Regions from separate parts of the Shewanella sp. SM29 genome, predicted to be linked through region 2. Evidence: predicted binding sites of a transcription regulator. Region 2 holds the regulator's gene; the other holds the start of a gene.
The links. Region 2 encodes FliA, which starts transcription of late flagellar genes. Its sites were predicted from a motif close to CTAAAGNTNNNNNNNNNNNNGCCGATA; they were not measured.
Positions count from the first base shown of each region.

Region 1: a site for FliA is predicted at 5,264-5,290, ahead of L5L77_RS08395 (VC2046/SO_2500 family protein). Genes of this name have one in related genera too.

Region 1 covers NZ_JAKKRN010000009.1:92,333-111,617, forward strand. Annotated here, with positions in the region: gene uvrB (excinuclease ABC subunit UvrB) at 1-1,022, shown strand, start outside; gene rrtA (rhombosortase) at 1,100-1,696, opposite strand; gene queC (7-cyano-7-deazaguanine synthase QueC) at 1,693-2,415, opposite strand; gene queE (7-carboxy-7-deazaguanine synthase QueE) at 2,587-3,255, shown strand; gene L5L77_RS08375 (PLP-dependent cysteine synthase family protein) at 3,354-4,499, opposite strand; tRNA gene L5L77_RS08380 (tRNA-Tyr) at 4,732-4,816, opposite strand; tRNA gene L5L77_RS08385 (tRNA-Tyr) at 4,959-5,043, opposite strand; tRNA gene L5L77_RS08390 (tRNA-Tyr) at 5,115-5,199, opposite strand; gene L5L77_RS08395 (VC2046/SO_2500 family protein) at 5,325-5,813, shown strand; gene L5L77_RS08400 (DUF406 family protein) at 6,006-6,293, shown strand; gene L5L77_RS08405 (putative bifunctional diguanylate cyclase/phosphodiesterase) at 6,539-8,722, shown strand; gene L5L77_RS08410 (YchJ family protein) at 8,897-9,412, opposite strand; gene L5L77_RS08415 (DUF4440 domain-containing protein) at 9,517-10,092, opposite strand; gene smrA (DNA endonuclease SmrA) at 10,211-10,801, shown strand; gene L5L77_RS08425 (M2 family metallopeptidase) at 10,886-12,751, opposite strand; gene L5L77_RS08430 (TetR/AcrR family transcriptional regulator) at 12,972-13,610, shown strand; gene L5L77_RS08435 (acyl-CoA dehydrogenase) at 13,627-15,906, shown strand; gene pyk (pyruvate kinase) at 16,132-17,571, opposite strand; gene L5L77_RS08445 (MurR/RpiR family transcriptional regulator) at 17,759-18,613, opposite strand; gene zwf (glucose-6-phosphate dehydrogenase) at 18,926-19,285, shown strand, end outside.
Region 2 covers NZ_JAKKRN010000005.1:110,996-124,714, forward strand. Annotated here, with positions in the region: gene fliQ (flagellar biosynthesis protein FliQ) at 1-100, shown strand, start outside; gene fliR (flagellar biosynthetic protein FliR) at 105-902, shown strand; gene flhB (flagellar biosynthesis protein FlhB) at 921-2,051, shown strand; gene flhA (flagellar biosynthesis protein FlhA) at 2,234-4,333, shown strand; gene flhF (flagellar biosynthesis protein FlhF) at 4,345-5,727, shown strand; gene L5L77_RS05185 (MinD/ParA family protein) at 5,732-6,613, shown strand; gene L5L77_RS05190 (RNA polymerase sigma factor FliA) at 6,606-7,319, shown strand; gene cheY (chemotaxis response regulator CheY) at 7,367-7,750, shown strand; gene L5L77_RS05200 (protein phosphatase CheZ) at 7,764-8,501, shown strand; gene L5L77_RS05205 (chemotaxis protein CheA) at 8,517-10,766, shown strand; gene L5L77_RS05210 (chemotaxis response regulator protein-glutamate methylesterase) at 10,787-11,914, shown strand; gene L5L77_RS05215 (membrane anchored protein in chemotaxis locus) at 11,928-12,449, shown strand; gene L5L77_RS05220 (ParA family protein) at 12,521-13,312, shown strand; gene L5L77_RS05225 (chemotaxis protein CheW) at 13,296-13,719, shown strand, end outside.

The DNA.
Region 1 (19,285 bases), on a different contig from region 2:
ATTTGCCTGCCGACGGCTTATTAATTATCGATGAATCCCATGTGACTGTGCCGCAAATCGGCGCTATGTACAAAGGTGACCGTTCCCGTAAAACCACACTTGTGGAATATGGTTTCCGCTTACCGTCCGCCTTGGATAACCGGCCGCTCAAGTTTGAAGAGTTTGAGCAATTGATGCCGCAAACTATCTATGTGTCGGCAACACCGAGTGCCTACGAGCTGGAAAAGAGCGAAGGCGAGATTGCTGAGCAGGTCGTGCGGCCAACGGGATTACTCGATCCTGAATTAGAAGTGCGTCCTGTTGGGACTCAAGTGGACGATTTATTGTCTGAAATCGCTAAGCGCGTCGCTGTTAACGAGCGGGTGTTAGTGACGACGCTGACCAAGCGCATGTCAGAGGATTTGACCGAATACCTCGACGAACATGGCGTAAAAGTGCGTTATCTGCATTCGGACATTGACACTGTCGAACGGGTTGAGATCATCCGCGATCTGCGTTTAGGTAAGTTTGATGTGTTGGTTGGGATCAACTTATTGCGCGAAGGCTTAGATATGCCTGAAGTGTCATTGGTGTGTATTTTAGATGCCGATAAAGAGGGCTTCTTGCGCTCTGAACGCTCGCTCATCCAAACAATTGGCCGCGCGGCGCGTAACGTCAATGGTAAAGTGATTCTCTATGCCGATCGCATCACCAATTCGATGGAGAAAGCGATAGGTGAAACTGACCGACGTCGTGAACGTCAGCGGGCGCACAACTTAAAACACGGTATCACGCCTAAGGGCGTCGTTAAACGGATCACCGATGTGATGGATGTGGATGATGGCCGCGACAGTAAAGCTGTGTATGGCAAAGTGGCTGAGCCTAAGTCCCATTACCATAAAGCCGATGCGGCAGAGTTGAGCCATCAAATCGATCAGCTTGAGAAGAAGATGCATGCACATGCGCGCAACTTAGAGTTTGAACAAGCGGCGGCAATGCGTGATGAAGTCAAGCACCTGCGGGACCTGTTAATCAAAGCCTAGATTTATTCTTGCGCTCTGCATTAAAAAAAGCCGTCCAGCAATCATGCTGCGACGGCTTTTTAATATCTTGACTTGGGTTAAGCTGGGACTTTTGATGGGCTCATTTTTAGCTTGATAAACACCGCTAAAGCGCAAATCAACCCGCAGATTAAGCCGACCAAATGCGCCTCAGTTGCTACGCGCGCACCTATCATGGCGGTGACATCACTGCTGGCACCATAAAGCTGTTCGTAACCGACCTTGATGATAACGCCAACGAGCAGCAGATAGCCTGAGCGCAGCTTACGGACAATATCCTGCACTGCGCCGTAGGCGAACAAGCCATGCAACATACCGCTTAAGCCGACATAACCGAGCAATTGCGGATAGCCTAAATACAAGCCTATACCTTCAAGTAAACATAACACGAAAAATAGTGCACTTAAGCCTTTGAGATGATAATGAAAATGGTGCAAAAATAGCACCACCCACAGCCCTGCAAGGTTCATCAATAGATGCCATTGATTCGTGTGCAGTAAATTTCCTGTGATTAATCGCCACCATTCACCCTCACTAATTGCACTGCGGCGATAGGCGAGTAGGTTATCGACAGTGGGGCTTGCTAAGCCTGCTGCATACAAACCCGCACAGATCAGACTCACCATCAGCGCGACCCAATAGGGACTGCGTGTCATGCTTTAGGCTCGCTGGCGTCAAGCTCAGCCATGATCGCTGCTTTATTCTGTAGATAGTCATCTAATCCACGTTTGCGAAGATGACAGGCAGGGCAATCACCACAGCCATCGCCAATCACGCCGTTATAGCAGGTGAGAGTATGGTGGCGAACCAGATCAAGTTGCCGATATTTATCCGCCAGTGCCCAGGTTTGTGCCTTATTGAGCCACATTAAAGGCGTGATGATTTTTAGTTGCTTATCCATGCCTTGAACTAAGGCGGATTCCATCGCTTTGACAAAATCGTTACGACAATCAGGGTAGCCTGAAAAATCGGTTTCACACACGCCTGTGATAATCGCCTGCGCCCCTAATTGATAGGCATAAATACCTGCAAGCGTTAAAAATAAAATATTACGGCCGGGCACGAAGGTATTGGGTAAGCCATTTTCCATCAACTCGTGTGAAACGGGTATCGCATCACGGGTGAGGGCTGAAATAGCTAACTCATTGAGTAAGGTGACATCCATGACTTTATGACTGGTGATCTTCAAGCGTTTTGCTAAGGATTTGGCAACTTCAATTTCTTCGCGGTGGCGTTGACCGTAGTCAAAAGTGATCCCATGTACTTCATCGTACTGGGTTAGGGCTTGAATAAGGCAAGTTGTTGAGTCTTGTCCGCCACTGAATACTACCACTGCTTTGGACGCGACTGTTTTTGACACTAAGCTCGTTGACATAAAGGATTTCACTTCACCGTAGAACAGGTATAAATAGGGCGTTAGTGTAACTCAGGCCATAGGGCTTGCAAACTCTGACTATAGGGCCGAAATAGGCTTTCTCGGCGCAAAGACTTGCAGCTCAAGCTAAAATCCACTATAAATGCCGCCCCAGAAAAGTGGAACGTCAGTATGAATTACCCTGTCAACGAAGTATTTGAAACCATTCAAGGTGAAGGTGTCTTTACCGGAGTGCCCGCCATATTTGTCCGCCTACAAGGTTGTCCCGTGGGATGTGCTTGGTGCGATACGAAACAGACATGGGATGTGCTTGAAGCCAATAAGGTGTCGCCAGAGCAAGTGATTACCGTAGACGGCACCATTGGTCGCTGGGCTGATCATTCGGCGCAAAGTCTTATCGCTGCCTTTCACGCTAAAGGTTTTACTGCGCGGCATATCGTGATCACCGGCGGTGAGCCTTGTATGTACGATTTACGCGAATTAACCGAGACCTTGCACAGTCAAGGCTTTGCGACTCAAATCGAAACCAGTGGCACCTTCGAAATCAACTGTGCTGATGACACTTGGGTGACAGTATCACCCAAGGTGAACATGAAAGGGGGCTATCAGGTATTAGCACAGGCGCTGAACCGTGCCAATGAGATTAAGCATCCTATCGCCACTGAAAATCACATCGATGAACTTGATGAGTTACTGCAAGACATCGATATTTCAGCGAAAACGATTTGCCTGCAGCCGATTAGTCAAAAGCCTAGAGCGACAGAACTGGCGATGAAAGTGTGTATCGCCCGTAATTGGCGCTTATCGATCCAGACCCATAAGTATTTGAATATTGATTAATGCTAATCTGCAAAGCATAAAAAACGCCTCACAGTTGTGGGGCGTTTTTTATGGTGGATGTTTTGTGGATTCTAAACCTAACGACTTAATACAGTTGCTTAATCAAGCTCACTTAACTGGCCGAAATGATTAAATGCTGCAAGTTGGCGCTGATAGGGCGCAATATCGCCGATGTTAGCTGTAATCCAATCTGTATCGTAATAAGTATCAAGGTAACGCTCACCTGAGTCACAAATGAGGGTCACTATTGAGCCTTGCTCTCCACGCGCTTGCATTTGTACTGCAAGTTGCAATGCGCCGTACAGGTTGGTTCCTGTGGATGCGCCGGTTTTACGGCCAATCAATTGTTCTAACCAATGAATCGTCGCCACTGATGCGGCGTCGGGAATTTGCAGCATAGTATCGACAACTCCAGGAATAAACGATGGCTCGACTCTCGGTCGACCTATGCCTTCAATCTTACTGCCATTGCAACAGGTTAAGCTGGCATCGCCGCTCTGATAGAAATCAAAAAAAACGGAGTTTTGCGGGTCGACCACGCAAAGTTGTGTTGCCAACCTCTGATAGCGAATGTAGCGGCCTATGGTCGCCGATGTGCCGCCAGTGCCTGGGCTCATCACTATCCACCGCGGGATAGTGTGTGGCTCGCGCTCCATCTGATTGAAAATCGAGTTAGCGATATTGTTATTACCGCGCCAGTCGGTTGCACGCTCGGCGTAGGTGAATTGATCCATATAATGGCCGCCAAGCTCTGTGGCAAGGCGCGCCGATTCTGCGTAAATCTCACTGGAATGATCGACAAAATGACATTGACCGCCATAGAAAGTGATCTGCTCAATCTTCTTTTTAGCTGTGCTTTTGGGCATTACGGCAATAAAAGGTAAACCGAGTAAGCGGGCAAAGTAGGCTTCAGAAATCGCCGTACTGCCCGATGAGGATTCGATAATTGGCGTGCCTTGCTTAATCCAGCCGTTACACAGGGCATAGAGGAAGAGTGAGCGGGCGAGGCGATGCTTCAAACTCCCTGTCGGGTGGGTACTTTCATCTTTAAGATAAATATCTATGCCATCGAGCATAGGTAATTCAAGCTTAATCAAGTGGGTATCGGCGCTGCGCTGAAAATCCGCTTCAATCTTGCCTATCGCGTGGGCTTCCCATGTTGGGCAGAGTCTGTGAGCGCTGTGAGAATCCACTGGTGGTTGAATCGTGTTAGAAATCATAGTAGTCACATCGAAAGAGATCATTTTCAGAGCATATCACAGGGACGGGCAAAGCGGTTTTATTGGATGAGCTTGAAGTCATTCGCTTAAAGTAGAGCACGACGTAATTGAAATCAAAAACAAATGTCGTTAACCAAGAGGTTTACTTAACATAGAAATACTAAGAATTTAATCAGATTTAAGCTGGAACAGTCAGATTAAGTTGGAACAGACTAAGCGGAAGTGGAACAAGAAGGATATGCGAGAGTGAAAGAAATGGTGGAGGGAGAAGGATTCGAACCTTCGAAGGCTGAGCCGTCAGATTTACAGTCTGATCCCTTTGGCCACTCGGGAACCCCTCCACAAACTTTCATTTTAGCTTTACAACTAACTTTTAAAATTGTCTTTCAAAACATCATCAATAACGGACTTGTTTATCAAGACAAAACTAAACATTGGCCATGTTTAGTCTTTGAAAATGATTATCTGCGTTAGAGATAAAGATGGTGGAGGGAGAAGGATTCGAACCTTCGAAGGCTGAGCCGTCAGATTTACAGTCTGATCCCTTTGGCCACTCGGGAACCCCTCCACGAATACCTTTAACGCTTTTGTAAAACTCTACATCATTTTCGAACAACACGATAAAACTTGCAGTGCAAATGGTGGAGGGAGAAGGATTCGAACCTTCGAAGGCTGAGCCGTCAGATTTACAGTCTGATCCCTTTGGCCACTCGGGAACCCCTCCTCAATTGCGGCCGCCATAGTAGTCAGAAACCTTTTCCATGTAAATACCCAATTTAAAAATATTCCTAAAGTTATGTATCAAATGGTCGATTAACTAACAACGAATTGTTTTGACGATGTTTTTTTATGCAAATTGATGTTCCTTTAGTCAACGAAGCCCAAATTGGCACCCGCTTAAACGCGGCGATAGAAAACGACAGACGGGGTGAATTCGCCCTGTTGCTGTCGTTACTGTCGGTTGACGCTCGGGATATGGCACAATTCCAATGGCAAAATGAACTTGATATGGCGCAAAAATTACAACGTCAGTTCGAATTGCCACCGCAGCAAAGTTTAATGGCGGATTTATCGTCTGCTGAGCCTGTGGTTGATAACAGCAGTATTTTTATGTCTCAAGGTCCACGTGCGTTTCAATTACAACAAGCATTGCGACCGGAAGCCTTAGTCATCCGTGGCGGCGAGCCAGTCGCAATGGCAGAAGCGTTAAGTAACTGTGACCATGTCACTCAGCTGAGACAAAGGGGCCAATTAACCGCACCCAAAGTCGAGATCATGCACTTTGCTGATCAATTGGCAATCCAACGTAATCTTGTGCCTTTGCTCGCCTCAGCCTAAGGCAGTCTTCCCGCAAGTGATCTTCAATACCCATCGGGTCAATCTGATCCATTTCTATAAATAAGCGTGAGCTAAAGCCAGTTATCTTGAAGCTTAATTACCTATAATTCGTATTAACCTATCGAGTTAAAATTTACCGAGCATATTTTAGTGATGCCGTTAATCAGTCGCTCTATACATTAAGGAATACAGATGAAAGGCATAATAGAAGCACAGAGCCCGACAGTGAATGACACTTGCACCGATTGCGGCAGCTTTGTCGATATCGGCGCCGTTATTGATGAACACGATACGTTATTGACGTTAAATTTTGTTGGCGATAGCGCTCAAGCGGATGCCGAAAGCATGGCAACACGCGCTCAAACTCGATTTGCTGAAGTGCAAACTGAATTTGTGACTAAGACTGAAGGCGTCGACTTACTGCTGACTTTCAATGTCAGCGCGGAAAAAATGATTTTTCAATTGGAAAACGGCCTGTAATTTTTAGAGCAGCACTTTAGTTTTTAGTTGGTTATGGATATCACGGAAATCGCGCCAATTGCCTAAAAATGCTGCTATTGTTAACCAAATTGTAATAAATTGTGCCACATGTTGCTGTGCTTACAACAGTTAGTGTAATCTGCCTCCAAATAAGAATAATTCAATCAGCTTAATTCTAAATTTCAAGGTAAGTTTGCTAACAGCAAAGACCTTTAGCCCAACACGAAGTTTTGTAGGGAACCAGCGTGAAGCGACGTCAGCATCAGCATTTATTGGAGTCTTTGGTACAGTCAACTGCAAAACAGCAGGGCGATTTCACAAAGACAGCAGAATTAACCACAGAGTTGTTGTGCCAGAATTTAGCGGTTTCTTTGGTATCAGTGTGGACTTTTTCATCTGATCAACAAACCCAATCACTCGTCGCACAATTTGGTTCTATGATGTTGCAAGACATTCATAGACCTAAGTTATTACAAGATTGTCCCCGGTATGTACACGAGCTCAAAACTCTGCGCCATATCGATGCAGGCAATGCCCTGACCGATCCACGTTTAAGTGAATTGGCTGAGTGCTATTTTATCCCGCGGCAAATCAACTCGAGTCTCGACATCGCCATTCGCATCAATGGTCATCTCGAAGGTGTGCTCTGCATCGAGCGGGCACAATTGACTCCCCACTGGCATGACAGTGAAATTCACCTCGCGTGCCAGATGGCTGACCAATTAGCCCTGACCTTAGCGACAAAACACAGCTACGATAAAGAAGAAAGCTTGAGTTTATTTCGCTGTGCCACTGAACAATCGCGACAAATCAGTATGTTAATTAATCTGCATACTGAAAAAGTCGAGTATGTGAATCAGGCGCACAGTGAAATCACCGGCATGCCCCGTGAGCAGATTATCGGCGCGAATATTCGTGAGTTGGCTTTTTTCAAGCAGCATGCCCAATTAGCCGAGCAAACCCTAGCGCAAATCTTTAGGGGCGAAATTGCCAAAGGCGAAGTGCAGTTTAGTCGTGCCGATGGCAGTCATTATTGGCTGACATACGTGCTGAGTCAGTTCATTACCGATCGCGGCAATCATTATGCCTTGGTCTCGTGTGAAGAAAATACCGACGAGCATAACTATAAGTCAGAGCTTGAACGGCTTGCTTGGCGTTGTGGATTAACGGGACTACATAACCGTACTCATTTTAATCGAGTCCTTGAACGTACCACGAAGGGACTGTTGTTATTAGTTGATTTAGTGGGATTTAAGCGTTTTAACGATACCTATGGTCATGAAAATGGCGATAGCTTGTTGATAGAAATTGCCCGCCGTTTGAAACATTTTTCTGAGATTAATAAGGCCACCGAAATTGCCCGCGTCGGCAGCGATGAATTTGCCGTGCTGTTGACCGATGATAATGCGGTTTACGATCTCGATTATTTTAGTACTCGCCTGTATCAACATCTTGCTATGCCTATTTTAATCGGCCGCGAGCAAGTCGAACCAAAGCCTGCTTTAGCTGTGGTTGATATTGCCTCTGTGGCGAGTTTGTTTGCCCCATTAACCTGTGCCGATATTGCAGTGCAGTATGCTAAAAAGAAAAAAGGCACTGCAATCCAAGTATTTAACAGCACGTTATTGAGCGCATTTAAAGAGGATGCGCAGATAGAACGTGATTTACACAGTGCGATCCGTGGCCGTCAGTTTGAGCTTTATTATCAGCCACTGAGGGATCTTGAGCATAATACCTATATTGGCGCCGAAGCCTTAATCCGTTGGCACCACCCTAAAAGAGGCGTGTTATTTCCAGCCTCCTTTATTGATATTGCTGAGCAGTCGGGGATGATTAATTCCATCGGCAGTTGGGTTTTAGAGGCCGCTTGTCGACAGTTGAACCTATGGCAGCATCATAATGCAGATATGACAATGCATGTGAATGTGTCGGCCCGCCAGTTCTTCAGTGGTAATTTATTTGAGCAAGTGTGGCAGTTGTTGACGCGTTATCGTTTGAAACCTAAGACTTTAATCTTAGAGATCACTGAGACTGAATTGATGGGTGATATTCGCCACGCGACCTTGTTATGCCAAGAATTAGCAGAATTAGGCGTAGGGCTCGCGATTGACGATTTTGGGACGGGTTACTGCTCTATGCGTTATTTGAAGCAGTTTCCGATAAGTAAACTTAAGATTGATCGTTCGTTTATTTCAGATCTTACCGTCAGCCGCGAAAGTCGCGAAATTGTGTCAGCCATTATTGCTATGGCGAATGCATTGAATATATCTCTGACGGCAGAAGGGGTTGAAACCCTTGAGCAAGAAGCATTTTTAGCGAAAAGTTTTTGCCATCAGGCACAGGGTTATCTCTATAGCCCTGCATTACGGGAGCCTGAGTTTGCACAATTTATCTTGTCGGCTAAAAGCGCTTCGGTCATAACCCATTAAAGTTACACATAATCCACTAAGTCACAATTATTTCAAATGTGCTGCTCACGATAAAAAAAAAGGCAACCTAGGTTTGTAATCTAGGTTGCCTTTATTATTCATCTCTGTGCTTGTTCAATCAGCACTATAAACCTTCACCGTCATTCTCCAGTGCAGTTTAGCACTGTATACCTATTAAGATTTTAAGCAGCATTGTTTGAATTTTTTGCCACTATGGCAAATACAGAGATCATTTCTACCGGGTAATTTAGCCGTCATTTGCTGGCCTTGGCTGTAATACCAGCGACTTGCTTGGTAGATAAATTCGGATCGCTCATAGATAGCATCAATTTCACCATCGAGCTTATACCAAGCTTTAAAAGTAACAGTGCCATGTCGTTGTTCAGCTATCGCCGCTTGAGCATTGTGGATTGGTGTTTCAGTGCTGCTCTGTACATCTAATCCTAACCAATGTGGGTGAGGACCAGCATTGAGGCTCGTGAGAGTAAGGCCATTTAGATAGTTTGGATGATGTGTTTTTAAAATGTAATCAAAATTTTTCAATACAAATGCGCAGTAGCGTGAGCGCATAAGTTGTTCAGGTGTACGGGCAATCACTTGCCCAGAGTCTACATGCGTATGCAGTGGACCACAGCAATCTTGATAGCTTATCCCACTGCCACAGGGGCAGGCTTGTTTAGTTGTAGTCATATTGGCTAAATCTTTAATTTAATTGTATTTGTTTAAATTTATTAGATTTCTATCTAAATGCGTTAGATGTTAGACAGCCCATTTAAACGTAATCGGCATTAACATTAGGGTAATTTTTTACCCGCAGGTAAAGGCGGAAATTGGCGACCATAATACAAGTTAGGCACTGGTTTCGCATTCAGATAATAGCTAGGTTCTGCGCGGTTATTAGTATCTAAGCTCACTTTCCATTGGGTGGATGAGACTTTTTCTGTACCAATAGCAAATTTGCCCGCAAATTCACTCACAGGTTCGCCGGTTTCTTGTGCTGGGTAAAATCGAACCAAATAATAGCCAGTATCTATGGCACCATTACCGATAATTTTGCGTTTAGTAATGCGGAAATCCACGTCAATAGTGGCTTTTTTGGCGCGGATTTTATCGAAAAACTTTTTGTAAATGGCGACAATATTGTCTCGTCCATAGTAAATTTCTTTACTTTGACTCTCAGATAAGTAGCTAGCGTCATCAGCGTAAATCTCACGGGTCACCTCAGGAGACAATTGATTAAAAGCGCTAATAAACAAAGGGTAATTAGCATTGATCAATTGATCATCAGTGGATTTTGTATGAGTTTTAGCTGGATTGGCTAAGCTTGGCAGTGACAATAAGCACATCAGGACTAGCGGCAAAAATTTCATTACTTTATTCTAATCTGGCAATCATGGCGTCACTATAATGGAGGCGCCCGCTGAACTAAAGCCTTGAATGTTTACAAAGTGTGTTTCTGTACAAGAGTGTGAAGTAAAGGAGCTTGCCATGCTGGATGATGAATCAGCACTGTTTTTTGAGGAAATGGCTGGAGTCGTGCCACTAAAAGGCGATATGCCAGTGGTAAATTTAGCACCGAAAGCGTTGACGGCTGAGCAAATACACAGACGCGATGCTTTACAACGGGAAGCCTTCCTAGCGTGTATGCCACTGGATTTAAAAGCGTTTCCACAGCAAGCGCCAGATGACATTGTGAGCTTTAAGCGTGAGGGGGTACAAGGCGGCGTTTTTAAACGACTCCGAATGGGGCAATACAGCATCAAGATGGAGCTTGATGTGCATGCTTATCGGTTAAACCAAGCTCGTGATGCCGTCCTTAACTATTTACTGGCAGCGCAGGCACATGGTGAACGCTGTGTCATGTTGATCCACGGTAAAGGCTATCAGAGTCAACCCTTTGCGGGATTGCTCAAATCAGCTGTATGCTATTGGTTATCACAACTCGACATGGTGCTTGCCTATCATTCGGCGAAAACCGAGCTGGGCGGTGCTGGGGCACTTTATGTGATGTTAACTAAGTCAGAACAGCTCAAGCTTGAAAACCGTGAAGCCAATCGTAAAGGTATGGGATGGCGTTAGATTAAACAGATAAGGATTGAATAAAAATGCCCAATTTTATTGGGCATTTTGTTTTATGTTATTGGGTGATGATTTTATGAACCCTTACCAACCACACTGGCGGTTTGCGGTGGTATTTTGCTCATCTAACCATGTTTTAAGTGGGGCGAAGTAATCGAGCACAGCTTTTGCATCCATGGTTTCTTTGCCGGTGACTTCTTTCAATGCTTCTGGCCAAGGTTTACTTAAGCCTAACTCGAGCATCTTATTGAGTTTCTCTCCCGCGGCTTGATTGCCATAAATACTGCATCTGTGTACCGGACCTTTATCGCCTGCAGTTTCACACAGCGCTTGATGGAATTGGAATTGCAAAATATGCGCTAGGAAGTAACGGGTGTAGGGTACATTGCCTGGTACATGGTATTTAGCACCCGGATCAAAATCTGCTTCACTACGTTCAGTCGGTGCTTTTACGCCTTGGTATTTTTCCCTCAGATCCCACCAAGCTTGGTTATATTGGGCGGGCGTGATTTCGCCACTAAACACTTTCCAGCGCCACTGATCTATCATCAGGCCAAAGGGCAAGAAAGCAATTTTGTCTAAGGCTTGTTTTAGTAAGAGGCCGATATCCTTAGATGCATCAGGTACTTCTTCTAATAAGCCGATTTGCTTTAAATAGCTTGGCGTGATCGACAGTGCAATCGTGTCACCAATTGCTTCATGGAAACCATCGTTAGCGCTGTTTTTAAACAGGAAGGGTTGTTGCTTATAAGCGCGTTGATAGAAGTTATGCCCAAGTTCGTGGTGGATAACGCTAAAATCTTCGGCAGTTTTTTGGATACACATTTTAATGCGAATATCGTCGAGGTTATCGAGATCCCATGCCGAAGCGTGACAAACCACATCACGGTCCTTTGGTTGTACGAATAGAGAACGCGCCCAAAAACTTTCTGGCAATGGTGCGAACCCTAATGATGTGAAGAAGCCTTCGGCTTGTTTCACCATTTTATGCTCGTCATAGCCTTTCTTTGCGAGTAACTCAGTGACATCGTAACCCGGATCGGCATTGTCAGGGGCGACGAGATCATACACATTACCCCATTGCTGGGCCCACATGTTGCCAAGTAAGTGTGCCGGGATGGGTCCAGTGGTCGGTGCGACGGTATCGCCGTACTCTTTATTCAATTCTCCCCGTACGTAGCAGTGCAAGGACTCATAAAGTGGCTTAACTTGGCCCCAAAGACGGTCGAGTTCCTGTGAAAAGTCATCGGGCTTCATATCGTATTGACTGCGCCATAGTTCCGACAGGTTGGCATAACCGAGATCCTTTGCGCCTTCATTGGCCAGTTCAACTTCGCGTTGAAACAAGGGACGCATGGGTTTAGCTATTTCACGCCAGCCTTTCCACGCTTCCAGTAATTTTACGGGATCACGTGATTCGGCCATTAAGCTCGATAGCTCAGGCTGAGTCATACACTTGCCGTCGGCAAAGCAGTATTTTCCTTTGCCGTACAAGCCATTTAATTCTGAACTAATTTGCGCCAGCTCGGTATTCTTCGCAGGATCGAGCGGCGCGGGTAACACTAACGCACTGCGCAGGATATTGAGCTTGCGGGCATTTACGGGATCGAGTTGGACATTGGCATACTTAGCCGCCTCGGTTGCAAATTTTACCGACGCGGCACTGACCTTTTCGCCGACTGCGGCAGACAGGGCCGCGGTATCATCAGTAATAAAGTTGCTGTAAATCCACTCGGCGCGATTAGATTCAATCGATAATTCGGCCATCTTGGCTTCAGCATCATTAATAAAAGCAATGGCTTGTGCTTTATCTGGGGCGGTATTGATGACAGCTGCTTCTGCTGTATCTGTCTTGTCTGTTTTACTTTGAGCATCATTACAGGCCGTTAATCCCAGCGAGAGTGCCACTGTGAGCGCGATCTTACTGCGACGATTCAATGAAATAACCATGTCTAGTTGTCCTTGTTGTTTTTGTGTTACACAGTTTACCTAAACCACAGGGTTATTGCACAAGGGTTAATTGACTTGTTTTTAACACTTATTCGGACATGTACGACATACCGCTTGTATCACAGACTAGAAAGCGGTGAATTTGTCCAATTTTAGTTTGACATCCGTGGTGCCAATGTTTAATTTAAACGAGTGTTTTAAATTAATTCAAGGTCACGGAATGGCAAGTCGATCCGATACAAAAACTAGAATACTTGATGCCGCAGAAAAACTGTTCGCCGAACGGGGCTTTTCTGAGACCTCCTTGCGACTCATTACCAGCAAAGCTGAGGTGAATTTAGCATCGGTCAATTATCACTTTGGTTCTAAAAAAGAGCTGATCCGTGCAGTGTTAGCCCGCTATTTAGACGTGTTTATGCCTGCCGCTTCAAGCCAAATTCATCGTTTAAATGCCGCTCCAGCACAAGCAACACTCGAAGAGATCCTGTCTTCTTTGGTCGATCCTTTATTGGATTTAAACGCGCTACGTACCGAAGGCACCACGATCTTCCTGCAGCTTTTAGGCCGTGGCTATATCGAAAGCCAAGGGCATTTACGTTGGTTTATTACTACCCATTACGGCCAGCATCTCGATGCTTTTGTTAAAGCCGTTTCGGCCAGTGCACCACATATTCCACCCGCTGAAATGTTTTGGCGCTTACACTTTACCTTAGGCACTATCGTGTTCACTATGGCGTCCGCTGATGCCCTAAATGACATTGCTGCTGCTGAGTTTGGTGAGCATAACGACATCGAAGCCGTGATCCGTAAAGTGATCCCCTACATGGCGGCTGGCGTATCAGTCCCCGTTTCTTCTTAATTAAAAGGTCTTGATAATGTTGACGATTATAATTCTTGCCCTGATAGCCATTGTCGTGTTGTTTGCGGTGAAAAATATCCGGATGCAGTTTATTACCCGCCCAGTTTTTAGTTTTTTCAAGAAGGTCTTGCCGCCACTTTCCGATACCGAGCGTGAAGCGATGGAAGCGGGTGATGTATGGTGGGAAGGGGAGTTATTTCGCGGAAATCCTAACTGGAATACCTTGCATAGCTATGGCAAACCCACGCTAACTGCAGAAGAAAAAGACTTTATTGATAATCAAGTAATGACAGCACTGACGATGATCGATGATTTCGACATAGTGCATAACCGCAAGGATTTACCGCCAGAGCTGTGGGAATACTTTAAGAAAGAAGGTTTCTTCGCACTGATCATTCCGAAGAAATTTGGTGGTAAAGCTTTCTCTGCCTATGCAAACTCGACCATTGTCAGCAAATTAGCCAGCCGTAGCGTCAGTGCCGCTGTGACTGTGATGGTGCCGAACTCTTTAGGCCCTGGTGAGTTGCTAACCCACTATGGTACGAGCGAGCAGAAAGAACGTTGGTTACCTGCTTTAGCTAAAGGCGATGAAATTCCTTGTTTTGCATTAACTGGTCCAGAAGCGGGCAGTGATGCCGGCGCTATCCCCGATGTAGGTATTGTGTGTCGTGATATTTTCAACGGCGAAGAAATGCTTGGGCTTAAACTTACATGGGATAAGCGTTATATCACGCTGGCTCCTGTAGCAACAGTTCTGGGTTTAGCGTTCCAAATGCGCGATCCTGAAGGTCTGCTTGGCGATAAGAAAAACTTAGGCATTACCTGTGCGTTGATCCCAACGGATCATCCTGGTGTGGTTATTGGTCGTCGTCATAATCCGCTGAGTATGGCGTTTATGAACGGTACTACTCAAGGTAAAGAAGTGTTTATTCCGCTCGATTGGATTATCGGTGGCCCTGAGTTTGCTGGTAAAGGCTGGCGTATGCTGGTTGAGTGTTTGTCAGCGGGCCGCGGTATTTCATTGCCAGCATTGGCAACGGCTTCTGGTCACATGGCGACTAAGACGACAACGGCTTACAGCTATGTGCGTCACCAGTTTGGAATGGCAATTGGTCAGTTTGAAGGGGTGCAAGAAGCGCTGGCGCGTATTATTGCCAACACTTATCAGTTAGAAGCCGCACGCCGTTTAACAACCACGGGTATCGATCTTAAAGTCAAACCTTCGGTCGTGACCGCGATAGCTAAGTACCACATGACTGAATTAGGCCGTTCTGTGATGAACGATGCCATGGATATTCAATCGGGTAAGGGCATTCAATTAGGACCTAAAAACTATTTAGGCCACCCTTATATGTCGAATCCAATTTCGATCACTGTGGAAGGCGCGAATATTCTAACCCGCTCATTGATGATTTTTGGTCAAGGTGCGACTCGCTGCCATCCTTACGTACTTGCCGAAATGGAAGCCGCAGCGATGGAAAACCAACATGAAGCCTTAGAGCGTTTTGATGCGCTATTAATGGGTCACATGGGTTATGCCACGCGTAATGCTTTCAGTGCGTTGTTTAGCGCGTTAAGCGGTAGCCGTTTTGGCAGTGCGCCAGTGAGCGGTGAAACTAAGCAGTACTATAAAGATATGTCGCGTATTTCGTCTGCATTAGCCTTAATGACAGATTTATCAATGCTGATCATGGGCGGCGATTTAAAACGCAAAGAAATGCTGTCTGCACGTATGGGTGATGTGCTCAGCCAGTTGTATTTAGGCTCAGCGACCTTGAAGTTATTTGAAGATAATGGCCGTCAACAGGACGATTTGCCTGCGGTACGTTATGTAATGGCCAATCGTTTGCACTTGGCGGCTAAAGCGTTGGAAGACACGATTCGTAACTTCCCGAGCCGTCCTGTGGCCTGGTTACTGCGTGGCTTAATTTTCCCGCTGGGTAATCACTTCACTGCACCGAGCGACAAAATGGCGACCGATTTAGTTAGCGGCATGTTGAAGCCTGGCCCTGCTCGTGAACGTATTACTTTCTTATGCCCTGAATTTGAAGGGGATAAGGGCGGTATTGCTGAAGTTGAGCAAGCATTTATCGCGCAATATGCCTGTAAAGATATCTATAAAAAACTGAAGAAAGCGCAGCGTGCCGGTGATTTGCCTGCAAAAGTGCCGAATATAGTTTTGTTTGCAAAAGCACTCGAGACTGGCGTTATTACTGCCGACGAAGATCAAAAGTTACAGCATGCTGATAAGCTGCGCTTAGCGGCAATTAATGTGAATGATTTCGAAGCGTTATAGTGATTGTTAGTGTTTGATGTTAGCGTTTAATGTTAGTGCAGTTTGGTCTAAGCGGTGTTAAGTTCGATGGCTACGCCGCTTGGATTTAGCTCTGCAATGAGAGACCAATAAATTTTCACCAACAGAAATCTGCACTTACAGATAACAGTCAATATAAAAAAACCACCTTCATGAGGTGGTTTTTTATTGGCTTTTTTCTAACGAGCTTGAGTTGTTAGAAGAAGCTTAAGCTACGATCAACACTTTACAGGTGTTAGTGCCGCCGATGGTTTCCATTGCATCGCCTTTGGTCATTAATACCATATCACCGCTATTCAAATAACCAGCCGCTGTTAATGCTTCTAACGCTTTTTGCGCTAGCTCATCGGCTGGGTGGATAGTTGAATCGAAGTAGATTGGTAACACGCCGCGGTACAAGGCCATTTTGGCTAAGGTTGTTGCGTGACGTGATAAACTCAGGATTGGCAGTGAAGAACTGATACGAGACATCAACTGTGGTGTTGCACCCGATTCAGTCAGAGCGATAATCGCCTTAACGCCTTCAAGGTGGTTAGCCGCATACATAGTTGATAGTGCAATGGTTTCTTCAACTGAAGTGAAACGTACATCTAATCTATGCTTAGACACAATCACACTTGGGTGAGATTCAGCGCCAACACACACGTTTGCCATTGCCTTAACGGTTTCTTCTGGGAAGTCACCGGCAGCAGTTTCAGCAGATAACATCACAGCATCGGTACCATCAAGCACAGCGTTCGCCACGTCCATTACTTCGGCGCGGGTTGGCATTGGGCTTGAAATCATCGATTCCATCATCTGAGTGGCAGTGATGACGACTTTATTCAGTTGGCGTGAACGGGCGATTAACTTCTTTTGTACTGCAACGAGTGCAGCATCACCAATTTCAACACCTAAGTCACCACGGGCAACCATAACAACGTCAGACGCTAAGATAACATCATCCATAGCGGCATCGGTCGCAACCGCTTCAGCACGTTCAACTTTAGCAACGATCAATGCATTACAACCTGCTTGACGAGCAAGATCGCGAGCATAGTCCAAGTCAGCACCACTGCGCGGGAAAGACACGGCTAAATAATCCACTTGGATCATTGCTGCAGTGAGAATGTCAGCCTTGTCTTTTTCGGTCAGCGCAGCAGCAGAAAGTCCGCCGCCTTGTTTGTTAATACCTTTGTTGTTAGATAAAGGGCCTGCCACAGTCACTGTGGTATGCACTTTACGGCCTTCAACACGCTCAACGCGTAATTGAACACGGCCATCATCTAACATCAGGATATCGCCAACAGTCACATCGTCTGGCAATTGCTTGTAATCGATACCCACTTGGGTCTCGTCGCCTTCACCTTTGGCTAACTCGGCATCAAGTACATAGGCTTGACCTAATACGAGTTGTACTTTCTTATTGTCTTTGAAAGTAGAAACGCGGATTTTAGGGCCTTGTAAGTCACCAAGAATGGCCACATGAACGCCTAACTCTTTAGCGATTTCGCGCGCTTGAGTTGCTCGTTTTAAGTGATCTTCTGGGGAACCGTGGGAGAAATTAAGACGTACAACGTTTGCACCTGCCGCGATGATGCGGCGTAGATTATCATCACGATCGGTAGCGGGACCTAGAGTGGTGACGATTTTGGTTCTGCGGAACATAAGGATACTCCGTTAAAGTTAAAAAAAATCTTGGGACTATATTACCATGCAATTCCAAATTTTGTAGTAAAGTTACAATCAAATTGATCTAAAGTTATGTATGAAAATTGTGAGGTATCGCTGATATTTGCACGATAAATGGCTAGGTTAAGGATCAACACTAGCCATTTTTAGAAAAGGAAGTGAGTTACAGTATCGGATCTTTATTGATGCGAGACTCTTTTAACACTTCTTTCACTCGTTTCAAATTATCGCGGAAACGTGGGCCTCTACGTAAGGTAAAACCCGTTGCCAATACATCTATAGTGACTAATTGGGCTAAACGCGAGGCCATAGGTAAATACATGTCAGTATCTTCTGGCACTTCCATTGTCACGGGCAGTGTACATTCCATTGACAAAGGCGAGTTGCGGGCGGTAATACCAATCACAGCTGCACCATTTTCTCTCGCTAAACGCGCTATTTCAATCAATGACTTAGTACGGCCAGTGTGGGAAATCAATACCACCACATCGCCCTCATTACTGTTGATACAGCTCATGCGTTGCATTAGAACATCGTCAAAACAGATGACAGGGACATTAAAGCGGAAGAATTTATTTTGCGCGTCATGGGCAACTGAAGCGGATGCGCCTAGGCCAAAAAAGGAAATAGTCTTAGCTTGAGTGAGAATATCAACGGCTTTATTAATGGCTGAAATGTCTAGGCTTTGACGTGCGGTATCGAGCGAAGCCATTGAAGATTCGAATATTTTTGTCGTGTAAGACTCAGTTGAATCATCTTCTTCAACGTGGCGGCTCACATAAGGTGTACCGTTCGCAAGACTTTGCGCTAGATGTAACTTAAAATCAGGGAAACCTTTAGTATCTAAGCGGCGGCAGAAACGATTCACAGTAGGTTCACTGACATCTGCCATCTTAGCCAGTGTGGCGATGCTAGAATGTATAGCTGTCTGTGGTGATGCTAAGATCACCTCTGCAACTTTGCGTTCTGATTTACTAAAATGGGTGAGGCTTTTTTGAACCTTTTCTAGGGTATTCATACGCGTATGTCCGCTAAATTGAGAATGTAATTTTATTTATTTTTATTTCGTGGGAGCAGATCAAGACTGGCAGCCCACTAATAGACTCTATGTAGTAACTTTTCAGTACAATTTTGAAATAAGACTTTACTACCTTCAGTAATTTAAGCACAAAAAGCATATCAGATTTATGCAGCAAGTGACTAGTTAGCAAGAATGTTAATATTTATAAAAATAGATGCATTTAACAAATTCTGTTGTTATATTACAACAAAAGTGTGGATTTCTTCATCGACATGAAGGGACACGACATACAAAGGAGATCGTAACGCAATGGGCAAAACAACATCAGGCGCCAAAGCTTGTGACTTCGTACTCTTTGGTACTAAAGGCGATTTGGCACGACGCAAGTTGTTACCTTCTTTATACCAGCTAGATAAAGCTGAACTTCTCGATAAAGATACGAAAGTGATCGGTGTCGCGAAAGACGAGTTTACTCAAGATGAGTTTATCGAATTAGTCACGCTTGCATTAAACACCTTCGTGAAAGAGCCTTTGTGCGAAGAGACTCTCCAACGTTTCCTGTCCCGCTGCCACTATATAGGCACTAACTTTACCGATTCAGCGGGCTACAGTGCCTTCCATGATCTGCTCAAACCAGAAGAGCGCGTTATGGTCAGTTACTTTGCTACG
Region 2 (13,719 bases):
GACACTTTTTGGCCTAATGTTTATGGGGCACTGGTTAGTTGAAACCCTGATGGACTTTTTCATCGAGATGGTGAATCGCATTCCTCAAGTGATAGGCTAACGCGATGGAGCTGCTGCTCGATACCTTAATGCAAACCATTGCCGCTTATATTTGGCCATTGTTCCGCGTCGCGAGCATGTTGATGGTCATGGTGGTATTTGGGGCGGCAACGACACCAACTCGAGTGCGTTTATTATTGGCGATGGCAATTACCTTTGCGATAGCCCCCGTTCTTCCTCCAACTCAAAATGTGGATTTATTTTCGTTAAGCGCAGTATTCATCACGGCGCAGCAAATTATTATCGGTGTTGCCATGGGGTTTGTGACTCAAATGGTGATGCAAGTCTTTGTGCTCACTGGACAGATCATTGGTATGCAGACCAGTTTAGGCTTTGCCTCTATGGTTGATCCCGGTTCTGGCCAACAAACACCCGTTATTGGTAACTTTTTCCTTTTATTGGCGACATTGATTTTCTTAGCTGTGGATGGCCATCTTTTGATGATCCGTATGCTAGTGGCAAGCTTTGAAACTTTGCCGATTTCTAATCAAGGCTTAACACTGACAAGTTATCGATCGCTGGCTGATTGGGGGTCGTATATGTTTGGTGCGGCACTCACTATGTCGATATCTGCGATTATCGCCTTGTTATTAGTCAACTTGTCCTTCGGGGTCATGACCCGCGCCGCGCCACAATTGAATATTTTCTCTATTGGTTTTCCGATCACTATGATTGGTGGACTGTTTATTCTGTGGTTAACCCTAACACCGGTAATGGCACACTTCGATGAAGTATGGTCGACGGCTCAAGTGCTGCTTTGCGATATGTTAGCGCTCCAATGTAACGCTGATGGCTTGATATGATGGGATTAGGAGAAGCCCATGGCTGAAGAATCAAGTGATGAACGTACAGAGGAACCCACGGGGAGGCGTCTAGAACAGGCGCGAACAAAAGGACAGATTGCACGTTCGAAAGAACTTGGAACTGCAGCGGTATTAATTTCGGCAGCATGTGGGTTTTATATGCTAGGCCCAAGTTTGGCCATTAGCCTAACTCGGGTGTTTGAAATTGTATTTACCATGGATAGGGCGCAAATTTTTGATACGAATGAAATGTTCAAAGTGTGGGGCGTTGTTGCGAGTGAAATAGCCTGGCCCATGGCTAAAATTATGCTACTGATTGTGGTTGTTGCGTTTATCGGTAACGTCTCTCTTGGAGGGATCAATTTTTCGACCCAAGCTATGATGCCAAAAGCCAGTAAAATGAGTCCCCTTGCTGGTTTTAAACGCATGTTTGGCGTACAGGCTCTGGTTGAACTCACCAAAGGCATTGCAAAATTTTCGGTAGTAGCGTTTTCTGCTTATTTTTTATTAAGCTTCTATTTCAATGACATCATGTTGCTGTCTAGCGACCATCTTCCAGGTAATGTTTACCATGCATTAGATTTGTTGGTTTGGATGTTTATCCTGTTATGTTCCTCGATTTTGTTTATTGTCGTCATCGATGTGCCGTTCCAAATTTGGAATCACAACAAGCAACTTAAGATGACCAAACAAGAAGTAAAAGATGAATATAAAGATACTGAGGGTAAACCTGAGGTGAAAGGGCATATACGGCAGATGCAACGTGAACTAGCACAAAGGCGTATGATGGCTGAAGTGCCAAATGCCGATGTGATTGTCGTTAACCCTGAGCATTTTGCTGTTGCGATTAAATACGATGTGCAGCGCTCTGCGGCTCCCTTTGTGATAGCGAAAGGTGTTGATGATGTGGCTTTTAAAATACGTGAGATTGCCCGCGCGCACAATATTGCGATTGTCTCGGCCCCACCACTTGCAAGGGCTATTTATCATACGACTAAGTTAGACCAGCAGATCCCTGAAGGTTTGTTTACTGCTGTCGCACAGATTTTGGCTTATGTATTCCAGCTGCGCCAATATCAAAAAGGACGCGGTCGTAAACCTATTCCTGTCCCACTCAATCAACCTATACCAGATGAATTGAAATATTGAACCACTAGTCTCAGATGGTAGTCATTGGTAAAGCTGATGATGTCGAGTTCATTTGTTTTTTATGGTTAATTTTATGTATATCAATCAGTCACAGTGCATATTTTTCCTTCATTAATGGCTTTAATCTTGTTGGCGCGTTTTTTGCTTTATGCTATTACACGTCAAAGTTTAGGTTATAGCGAATGGATGTTAAAGCGACTCTTGGTCAAGTAAAACAAATTAGGCTCAGCACTTTTAAAGGCATTGGCACGCCGGTGGTTGTGCTTGCTGCATTGGCCATGATTGTTTTACCTATCCCTCCATTTCTATTAGACATACTCTTTTCATTCAACATTGCGTTAGCTCTCATCGTATTACTGGTGGCTATTTATACTGATAGACCCTTAGATTTTGCTGCCTTCCCAACTGTGTTACTGGTGGCGACGTTATTACGTCTTGCGCTCAACGTTGCCTCTACTCGTGTGGTTTTACTTGAGGGTCATAATGGCGGTGATGCAGCGGGTAAGGTGATTGAAGCCTTCGGTTCTGTGGTGATCGGTGGTAACTATGCCGTTGGTCTAGTGGTCTTTATCATTTTGATTATCATCAACTTTGCGGTAGTTACTAAAGGTGCAGGTCGTATCGCAGAAGTTAGCGCCCGCTTTACCTTGGATGCTATGCCTGGTAAGCAAATGGCAATCGATGCTGACTTAAATGCTGGAACCTTAAATCAAGACCAAGCGAGAATACGCCGTGCCGAAGTGACCCGTGAAGCCGATTTCTATGGTGCGATGGACGGTGCGTCCAAATTCGTTAAAGGGGATGCGATTGCCGGTATCATGATCTTAGTGATCAACATCGTAGGTGGTTTCATCATAGGGATTGTGCAGCATGGCTTAAGTTTCTCTGAAGCGGTTGAAATTTATACCTTACTGACTATCGGTGATGGTTTAGTGGCGCAGATCCCTGGTCTATTATTGTCAATCGCCGCGGCCTTGATGGTGACTCGTCAAAACGAGTCGGGTGATATGGGCCAAATGATGATGAGTCAGATGTTTGACAGTCATAAGTCATTGGGTATCGCCGCCGGAGTCCTGTTTGTAATGGGTATTGTTCCTGGTATGCCGCACATGGCGTTTTTAAGCTTTGCCTTTATGACTGCTGGTGCAGCTTATTTTGTTTATAAACGAAATGAAAACCTACGCCTTAAAGCGCTAGAACAAGTTAAATCGGGTCCAATAGAAAGACAAGATAAAGAGCCTAAAGAGCTGGGTTGGGACGATGTACATCATGTTGATACTATTGGTCTTGAGGTCGGATATCGTTTGATCCCTCTGGTAGACAAGGGCCAAGGTGGCGAGTTACTAAGCCGCATTAAAGGCGTACGTAAAAAGTTGTCTCAGGAATTAGGCTTCTTAGTGCCTGCGGTGCATATTCGCGATAACTTAGATTTATCGCCTAATGCGTATCGCATTTCATTAATGGGCGTCGTCGTCGGAGAGGCAGATATTCGTCATGATTGCGAATTGGCGATCAACCCTGGCCAAGTCTATGGCAAACTTGATGGTATCGAAACGCGCGATCCCGCCTTTGGTCTGGAAGCTGTATGGATCGCCCCTGAGTTACGTGAGCACGCACAAACATTAGGTTATACCGTCGTCGATGCCGCCACTGTTGTTGCAACTCATATTAGTCAATTACTCACAAATAATGCCGCTAAGTTGTTAGGTTACGAAGAAGTGCAACAACTGATGGATATGCTTGCGAAACACTCACCTAAGCTGGTTGATGGCTTTATTCCAGATATCATGCCACTAGGACATGTCGTAAAAGTGATGCAGAACCTATTAAATGAAGGGGTTTCAGTTAGAGACTTGCGTACTATAGTGCAAACTTTGTTAGAATATGGCACTAAGAGTAATGACACTGAAGTCTTGACTGCCGCTGTGCGTATCGCTTTGAAGCGTATGATAGTTCAGGAAATTTCAGGCCCAGAGCTCGAAATCCCCGTCATTACTTTGGCGCCAGAGTTGGAACAGATGTTGCATCAGTCAATGCAAGCAACCGGTGGTGATGGTCCAAATATTGAACCCGGTCTTGCAGAACGCATGCAGCAGTCCCTTGCCGATGCGGCTCAAAAGCAAGAAATGGTCGGACAACCCGCCATATTGTTGACGTCAGGTATGTTACGCGCGACGCTGTCACGCTTTGTTAAACATACTATTCCTAATCTCAGAGTCATTTCATATCAAGAAATACCTGATGAGAAGCAAATACGTATCGTATCTGCAGTTGGCCAGTAGAGGACGCATAAGTGAAGATTAAACGATTTTTTGCCAAAGACATGCGCGCCGCACTGGCCCAAGTGAAAGAAACACTCGGCTCAGATGCCGTCATTATGTCAAATAAAAAAGTGAACGGTGGCATCGAAATTGTCGCTGCCGTTGACTATGACGAACCTAAAGCGAAAACTGCAGCCACTGCGCCAGCACCGACCTTTATGGACGTGAGCGACGATCTCGTGTCCCTGGGTGCTAAACAGCCAGTTCGTGTAGAAACTCGCGCTAAGCCAGCCGCACCTGCAGACTCATTACAAGCCTTACTTGAGAAGCAGCAAAGCCGTTTGAATCAACAAATGTCACATCAGCAAGTTGATGCCGAGTTACCTGCATGGGCTAAGGGCTTACAAGCCCCTACTGCTGTGAAACCAGAACGTCGTGAAGCGCCTTCCTCGTTTGATAAAAAGCCACAAACATCACAGAAACAAAGTGCTGATATTGAGGCTATGCGTGATGAATTAGCATCACTGCGTAATTTACTGACACATCAAGTATCCTCCTTGATGACGGAACATAAAAAACGCATCGATCCTGTCGGTGCTATGCTCGAAGCCAAATTACTTGAGGCTGAATTCTCCCCTGCGGTTGCGAATAAATTAGCCGCGCTGAGTCAGCATTATACGCCGGCTGAATTAGTCAGAGCATTACCACAAAGTCTTGCTAATATGCTTGACAATCAGGGTGATGACATTGTGAAACAGGGCGGGGTGGTTGCATTAGTTGGCCCTACTGGCGTTGGTAAAACAACGTCATTAGCTAAACTTGCTGCCCGTTTTGCGGCACATCATGGTGCTGAACATGTTGCTTTAATTACCACAGATCATTATCGCATCGGAGCCTATGAGCAATTAGCAACTTATGGCAAAATAATGGGCTGCCCAGTAAAGCAAGCTCATGATCTAAATGAATTAGAGCAAATTCTCTATCAGTTTAGGAATCGCAAGCTAGTATTGATAGATACGGCTGGCATGGGACAGCGAGATATGCGCCTTTACCAGCAACTTGATAATTTAACTGCAAATAGCAGGATACCTATCCGCAGTTATCTGGTACTGTCTGCGACAGGGCAGCGCCGTGTGCTGCAAGATGCAGTCAATCATTTTAAACGCATTCCCCTATCTGGTGTCGTTCTCACAAAACTCGATGAATCTGTGTCGTTAGCAGGGGCATTAAGTGTGTTGATCCAAAACGGATTACCATTAAGTTATATTACTGACGGACAAAGAGTTCCTGAAGATATGAAAGTTGCGGATACCCTAGATTTAGCCCAGCAGGCACTCGCAGCGTTAGATAGTACAGAACAACAATCATTACAAGACACAGCGTGGTCAGATAATATGGCCTGTGCATTTGAGTAGATTTATGACCCTGGATCAAGCAAGTGGTTTACGTATGATGAATCAACCCTATAACGAAAAAGTGAAAGTAATCGCGGTCACTGGTGGCAAAGGAGGCGTGGGTAAAACCAGCGTTTCTATTAATACTGCTGTGGCATTAGCCGAAAAAGGCAAGCGTGTCTTGGTACTTGACGCTGACCTTGGCTTAGCAAACGTCGACGTCATGCTGGGTATTCGTGCCGAGCGTAACCTCTCTCATGTTCTCTCTGGTGATGCAGAGCTTGACGATATTATCGTTCGTGGTCCAAAGGGGATAGGCATAGTACCAGCCACCTCAGGAACACAGGGGATGGTGGAATTAAGCCCGGCGCAACATGCTGGATTAATCCGTGCATTTAGTGAGATGCGGACTCAGTTTGATATTCTAGTCGTAGATACAGCGGCTGGGATCTCAGATATGGTGCTCAGTTTCTCACGTGCTTCGCAGGATGTGCTAGTCGTTGTTTGTGATGAACCCACTTCGATTACCGATGCCTACGCCCTGATTAAAATTCTCAGCCGTGAGCATGGCGTGTTCCGTTTTAAAATAGTTGCCAATATGGTGCGTAGTTTACGCGAAGGTATGGAATTATTTGCTAAACTCAGTAAAGTGACCGACAGATTTTTAGATGTTGCACTTGAATTAGTCGCCACGATTCCATTTGACGAAAACTTACGTAAATCAGTTCGTAAACAAAAATTGGTGGTTGAAGCTTATCCTAAATCACCAGCGGCGATTGCGTATCAAGGATTGGCAAATAAAATTTTGAGCTGGCCTGTGCCGCAGCAACCTGGTGGGCATTTGGAGTTTTTCGTTGAGCGTTTAGTACAACGACCAGATTTTCAAGAGGAAAAAACGAGTGAATAAAGCCGCTGCGTATACTTGTTTAGACAATAAATCGTCGATCGTTGAACAGTATGCTCCGTTGGTTAAAAGAATTGCGCATCATTTACTCGCCAGACTACCTGCATCTGTGCAGTTAGATGATTTACTCCAAGCTGGGATGATGGGGTTACTAGAAGCATCATCCAAGTTTGATGGTGGCAAGGGTGCGAAATTTGAAACCTTCGCCGGCATACGCATACGTGGAGCCATGTTAGATGAAATTCGTCGTGGCGACTGGGTCCCTCGTTCCGTTCATCGTAACAATCGTAAGGTTGCACACGCTATTGATGAGTTAGAGCAAGAACTGGGTCGTGATGCACGCGACACAGAAATTGCAGAAAAACTTGATATGACGCTCGATGAGTACCATCATATTCTTAACGATGTTTCTGTCGGAAAAATCATAGGGATAGAAGATTTAGGCGTATCTCAGGATATACTTACAGTGAGTGATCGGTCCGATGATGATTCATTTGAAGCATTAGCTGAGAACCAATTTCATTCTGCTCTGGTTGAGGCAATTAAATTATTGCCTGAAAGAGATGCATTAGTGTTATCCCTGTACTACGATGAAGCATTGAATTTAAAAGAGATTGGCGCCATTCTTGAAGTCAGTGAATCGCGGGTTAGCCAGATATTAAGTCAGGCAATGTTGCGATTGAAAGCTAAACTCAAGCACTGGACATAAGTATAATTATTAATCGAGCACAGAATGTCAGCTCACCGGAGGAAACCTTGGACAAGAATATGAAGATTCTCATTGTTGACGATTTTTCGACAATGAGGCGTATCATCAAGAACTTGTTGCGAGACTTGGGGTTTAATAACACCCAAGAAGCAGACGATGGCTCAACAGCCCTGCCGATGTTGCAAAAGGGGGATTTTGATTTTGTTGTTACAGATTGGAATATGCCTGGTATGCAAGGAATCGATCTGTTAAAAGCAATTCGCGCTGATGATTCGCTAAAGCATTTACCCGTATTAATGGTAACTGCTGAAGCAAAACGTGAACAGATTATTGCTGCCGCTCAAGCGGGAGTGAATGGTTATGTGGTTAAGCCTTTTACCGCTGCAACGCTGAAAGAGAAGTTAGATAAAATATTCGAACGACTCGCTTGAGCAAGGATGAGCTATGAAGTCACAAACATCAGGGCTCATCACGCTCGAGCAAGCTCAGCATTTAGTTGAATTATTAAGTGCAGGTGAGCAAAGTCAGGCTGATGATTTATTTCGGGAGCTTGCTGCTCCACTGCAACGAGAATTATTCGAAGAAGTAGGTAAATTAACTCGGCAACTTCATAGTGCGCTGATGGATTTTCAAGTTGATAATCGTCTTGCTGAATTAGCCAATACAGAGATCCCCGATGCCAAGCAACGTTTAAATTACGTTATTGACATGACCGAACAAGCTGCAAATAAAACCATGGATGCGGTTGAAGAATGTTTACCTTTGGCCAATGCCGTGACCGTAAATATTCAAAATGTCATGCCATCTTGGGACAGATTAATGCGACGCGAGATAGCGCTGACTGAATTTAAGGGCCTTTGTCGCGATGTACAAGACCTTATGTCTCGTAGTGCAAATGACTCGACTCGATTACGTGAATTGCTTAATCAAATTTTGATGGCGCAAGATTTTCAAGACTTAACAGGACAAATAATACGTCGTGTTATTGATCTAGTAATGGAAGTAGAAAGTAATCTGGTTTCTATGCTGACGGTATTTGGTGAGCAACCTATGATTGAAAGTCAGATTGCTCAGAAAAATAATATTGAAGCAGAAGGCCCGATAATGAATGCCGAGCTTCGTCAAGATGTGGTAACGGGTCAAGACGAAGTGGATGATCTTCTATCGAGTCTGGGTTTCTAACTGGGAGTCAATTTGATGGCCTTTGATGTAGATGAAGAGATACTCCAGGACTTTTTAATCGAAGCCGGTGAAATTTTAGAGCTTCTGCAAGAGCAACTCGTTGCGCTTGAAAATAATCCTGATGATACTAACTTGCTGAACGCCATTTTCCGAGGTTTTCATACCGTTAAAGGTGGTGCTGGCTTTCTTAGCTTAACTCCCATGGTGGATGTTTGTCATGAGGCTGAGAATACCTTCGATTTATTGCGCACAGGCAAGCGTAGCGTTAACGCAGAGTTGATGGATATTATTTTGCAGGCTGTTGATGCAATTAATACCATGTTTGCGCAAACCCAGCAGGGCGAGCAACAAGATCCCGCCGATTCAGGTTTGTTAGCGAGACTTAAAATGCTCAGTTCAGGTGCGCCTTTGCCATCTGAAGTCGCTTCTGCCAAGGTTGTAGAGCCAGAACCTGTTGTTGAAGTCATTATTGATACTCCTACCCTTCAAGAAATCCCTGCTGACATAAGTGATAACTCATCTTCCATTGAAAATACGTCTTCAAGTATCGATGATATCAATGATGCTGAATTTGAAGCTTTATTGGATGCGCTTCATGGTTCAGGAAAGGGACCTGCGGTCGCTGCTACCACATTTGTATCTGAGCCTGTTACTGTCAAGCCTGCTGCACCAATTAAAACACCTTCAACATCAGGTGATGACATCACTGATGATGAGTTCGAGGCGTTACTGGATGAACTTCATGGCTCAGGTAAATTTAAAGCTGAGGCTGAAGTGCCTGTTAAGCCTAAGGTTGTGGCAACACCTGCGCCTCAACCGATTGTAGATGCTGATGAAATTACCGATGATGAGTTTGAGCGATTACTCGATGAACTCCATGGGAAAGGCGGAGCACCTGCGAAAGCTGAAGTAAAAGCGCCTACGCCCCCTGTTTCGACTGTAGCACCTACTGCTGCACCACATGCTCCTGCGCCAGTAAAAGCCGCAGTACCAGCTCCTGCCCCAGTCGTTGCTGCAAAACCTAAGGTGGAAATTGCGGTTGTCGATAAAGCACCTGCTAAGGCTAGCTCTGCGAATGTGCCTCAGGGTGAAACAACGGTACGTGTAGATACTGCACGACTCGACCAGATCATGAATATGGTGGGTGAGTTAGTGTTAGTGCGTAATCGATTGGTGAGCTTAGGCATCAGCCGTGATGATGAGGAGATGTCGAAAGCTCTCGCGAACTTAGATCTCGTTACTGCCGATTTGCAAGGCGCTGTGATGAAAACCCGTATGCAACCGATCAAGAAAGTGTTTGGTCGTTTCCCTCGGGTGGTACGTGATCTTGCTCGTACACTAAACAAAGAAATTGATTTGATCATGGTCGGTGAAGAAACTGACTTAGATAAAAACCTCGTTGAAGCGCTTGCCGATCCGCTCGTCCACTTAGTGCGTAACTCTGTGGACCATGGTATCGAGATGCCAAACGAGCGTGAAGCTAGTGGTAAGCCAAGAACGGGAACTATTACCTTATCAGCAAGTCAGGAAGGCGACCATATACTGCTGAAAATCGAAGACGATGGCGCAGGCATGGATCCTGAAAAACTCAAAAAAATCGCCATAAATCGTGGTGTGCTCGATGAAGATTCTGCTTCGCGGATGACAGACAGCGAAGCCTATAATTTGATTTTTGCACCAGGTTTTTCAACTAAAGTTGAGATTTCAGATATTTCAGGCCGTGGTGTTGGGATGGACGTGGTAAAAACTCGTATCACCCAGCTGAATGGCACTGTACATATTGATTCCATGAAAGGTAAGGGAACGATACTTGAGATTAAAGTACCGTTAACACTGGCGATTATGCCTACCTTAATGGTCGATGTCGCTAAACAAGTGTTTGCATTACCTCTATCTAGCGTGAATGAGATTTTCCATCTCGATCTTACAAAAACCAATATAGTTGATGGGCAACTGACTGTCATAGTACGTAATAAGGCCGTACCTTTGTTCTATTTGGAACACTGGCTACATAGAAACAAAACGACTTTTAAACATGGCGATAAAAAGCATGGTCATGTGGTTATCGTGCAATTAGGCATGATGCAAATTGGTTTTGTAGTGGATGCCTTAATAGGACAAGAAGAGGTCGTTATTAAACCTCTTGGCGCTATGTTACATGGCACACCTGGGATGGCTGGTGCGACAATTACATCGGATGGTGGTATTGCACTGATCTTAGATGTTCCTGGATTGCTAAAGCATTATGCGAAAAGTAAGAATTAGTTTCCAAGCTAAGGAATGGAATGGCCATTAAAGTATTAGTCGTTGATGACTCAAGTTTTTTCAGACGACGTGTTAGTGAAATAGTCAATCAAGATCCTGAACTGGAAGTGATCGCGACGGCCTCAAATGGGGCCGAAGCGGTGAAGTTGGCTGCTGAGCTTAATCCCCAAGTTATCACTATGGATATTGAGATGCCTGTCATGGATGGTATTACTGCTGTTCGTGAAATCATGGCTAAGTGTCCGACTCCGATCTTGATGTTTTCTTCTTTAACCCATGATGGCGCTAAAGCAACGTTAGACGCTTTAGATGCTGGTGCATTAGATTTTCTACCTAAACGTTTTGAAGATATTGCGACCAACAAAGATGATGCCATTTTATTGTTGCAACAAAGAGTTAAGGCATTGGGACGACGCAGAATGTTTCGTCCGATTGCACGTCCTGTGGTTGTGCCAACAACTAGCGTGCGTCCAACAGGTAGCGTTTTAGGTTCAACCAGTATATCGGCTCATACGCCTGTCGCAGCTCCTGCTAGAACCTCAACGGCAACGACGATTCGTGCAAGTGGTAAACAGTATAAATTATTGCTGATCGGTACATCTACTGGTGGTCCGGTTGCGCTGCAAAAAATACTCACGCAGTTTCCGGCAAACTATCCGCATCCTATTTTATTAATCCAGCATATGCCTGCTGCCTTTACCCCTGCATTTGCGAGTCGTTTAAATGGCTTATGTAAGATTGATGTAAAAGAGGCCGCTAATGGCGATCTTCTTAAACCTGGTTGTGCATATTTAGCGCCGGGTGGTATGCAAATGATGGTTGAACGTACTGGAGCAAGTGGCCGATTAAAAGTTATCGCAGGCAGTGCTGATATGAATTATAAGCCCTGTGTGGATATCACCTTTGCTTCTGCTTCTAAAGCCTTTAGTGGTGATGTGCTTGCTGTTGTATTAACTGGCATGGGGGCGGATGGCAGAGAAGGCGCACGTATGTTGAAAGCTGTAGGCGCTACCATTTGGGCGCAAGATGAAGCCAGTTGTGTGGTTTATGGTATGCCACAAGCCGTTGCGAGTGCCGGGATTGCCACCCAGTCGATAGCCTTAGACAACATGGCCGAATGTATTTTAAAAGAGTCTGTTCGTGTCTAAAAATCAATATCCGATGAGCACAAATAGTGTGCTCATCATCTTGTTGATGGGCATAGCCATTTTGGTTCTTGGTGCCTTAAGCCTAGATTACAAGCGTAAGAATAGTTTACTGCAGGCGGATGTAAAACGTTTGGAATCGACTCAGGTGCTGTTAATGGTACCTGACGAACAGGCTGAAGCCATTGCAACTTGGTTAGCGTCTCATCCCGATCAGACTAAAGCAATGTTGCAATTAGCGGCTCCTGGTGAGCAGAAGGCTGTAGCGATTGGTCCTGAGCCGGTACAAAATAGCATTCCGCCTTTGCTGGGCGAACCAGATACTGAAATAGATACGGCGAAGGAAAAAACTAATCTGGAATCCTCTATTCCTAAACAGCTTCAAGCGCCAGAAAAAGAGGTTAAAGCTGTTTCTCAGACAATTGCAACCCAAAATGCAGAGATGCTGCCCGTGGTGATATCTGAGAATGCCGATGGTGTCAAAGTGATTAGTTTGCCCAATGGCGGCATTCGAGTCACGACCAGAAAAGAGCAGTAATTTTTAGAATTTGTGAACTCACAATTTTCTAGTTCATTAGCGTATTAACCAGTATAGATAGGGGTCACTTCTTGAAAGTCTGGACCATAGCGAATCAAAAAGGTGGCGTAGGTAAAACCACGACGGTAGCGAGTTTAGCGGGAACTTTAGCTAAGCGTGGTAAGCGTGTTCTTATGATAGATACCGATCCACATGCTTCGTTAGGTTATTACTTAGGTATTGATTCTGAAGAGGTTCCAGGCTCGTTGTTTGATGTTTTTCTTGCCCATAAAAACCTTTCTAAGGAACTCGTTTTATCCCATGTAGTGCCAACCTTAGTCGATGGTTTGGATTTATTGCCTGCAACTATGGCATTGGCTACCTTAGACAGAGCCTTAGGTCATCAAGAAGGAATGGGATTAGTACTACGTAATTTATTAGCACTGGTTGCTGATGATTATGATGTTGCTATCGTTGATTGCCCACCCGTACTCGGGGTATTAATGGTCAATGCGCTTGCGGCAAGTCAGCATATCATTATTCCTGTGCAGACGGAGTTTCTTGCCATTAAAGGGCTAGAGCGGATGATTAAAACGATGGAGTTAATGGGGCGATCTAAGAAGACGCGCTACAGTTACACTGTTGTGCCAACCATGTACGATAAACGCACCAAAGCATCACCTGCGGCTTTGCAAGTTCTTGGTGCCGAATACAGTGATACTTTGTGGAAAGACGTTATTCCAGTAGACACTAAGTTTAGAGATGCCAGTTTGGCACATTTACCAGCATCGCATTATGCGAGTGGTTGCCGCGGCGTTAAAGCCTATGAAAGATTATTAGATTTCTTATTAGTTGGGGAGTTTGGCCATGTCAAAATCGGTTGATGAAACTGTTTTTGATTTTTTCGCATTATTGCTGCAGGAAGACGACAGTCCAAACCAGATTGTTTCCCCTCAAAGCATTGTAAAAGCAGACTCAAATCAAAATGTTGCCGTTAATCAAACGGAGGCAGCATTGCTCGATGCGGCAATTTTGGCTGAAAATGGTCGCACTGCCGCACCGCAGAATGTAGAGAAGGCCATAACGCCTATTGCGCAGTTGCAGCCAAAAGCGGCGCCAAGACAACATGAGTTTGTTGCTCCGGTAAGCCAGGTTGTAGCTCAAGTGAATAAGCAAGCGTTAGAGAAATTACTCGCGCCAGTACTAAAGACTGCAAGGTTAGAACCGATACCACCTTCAGTAGAGATAGCGCCACCTATTGATGTTCAACCTGTTGTGGTGGAAGTACCAC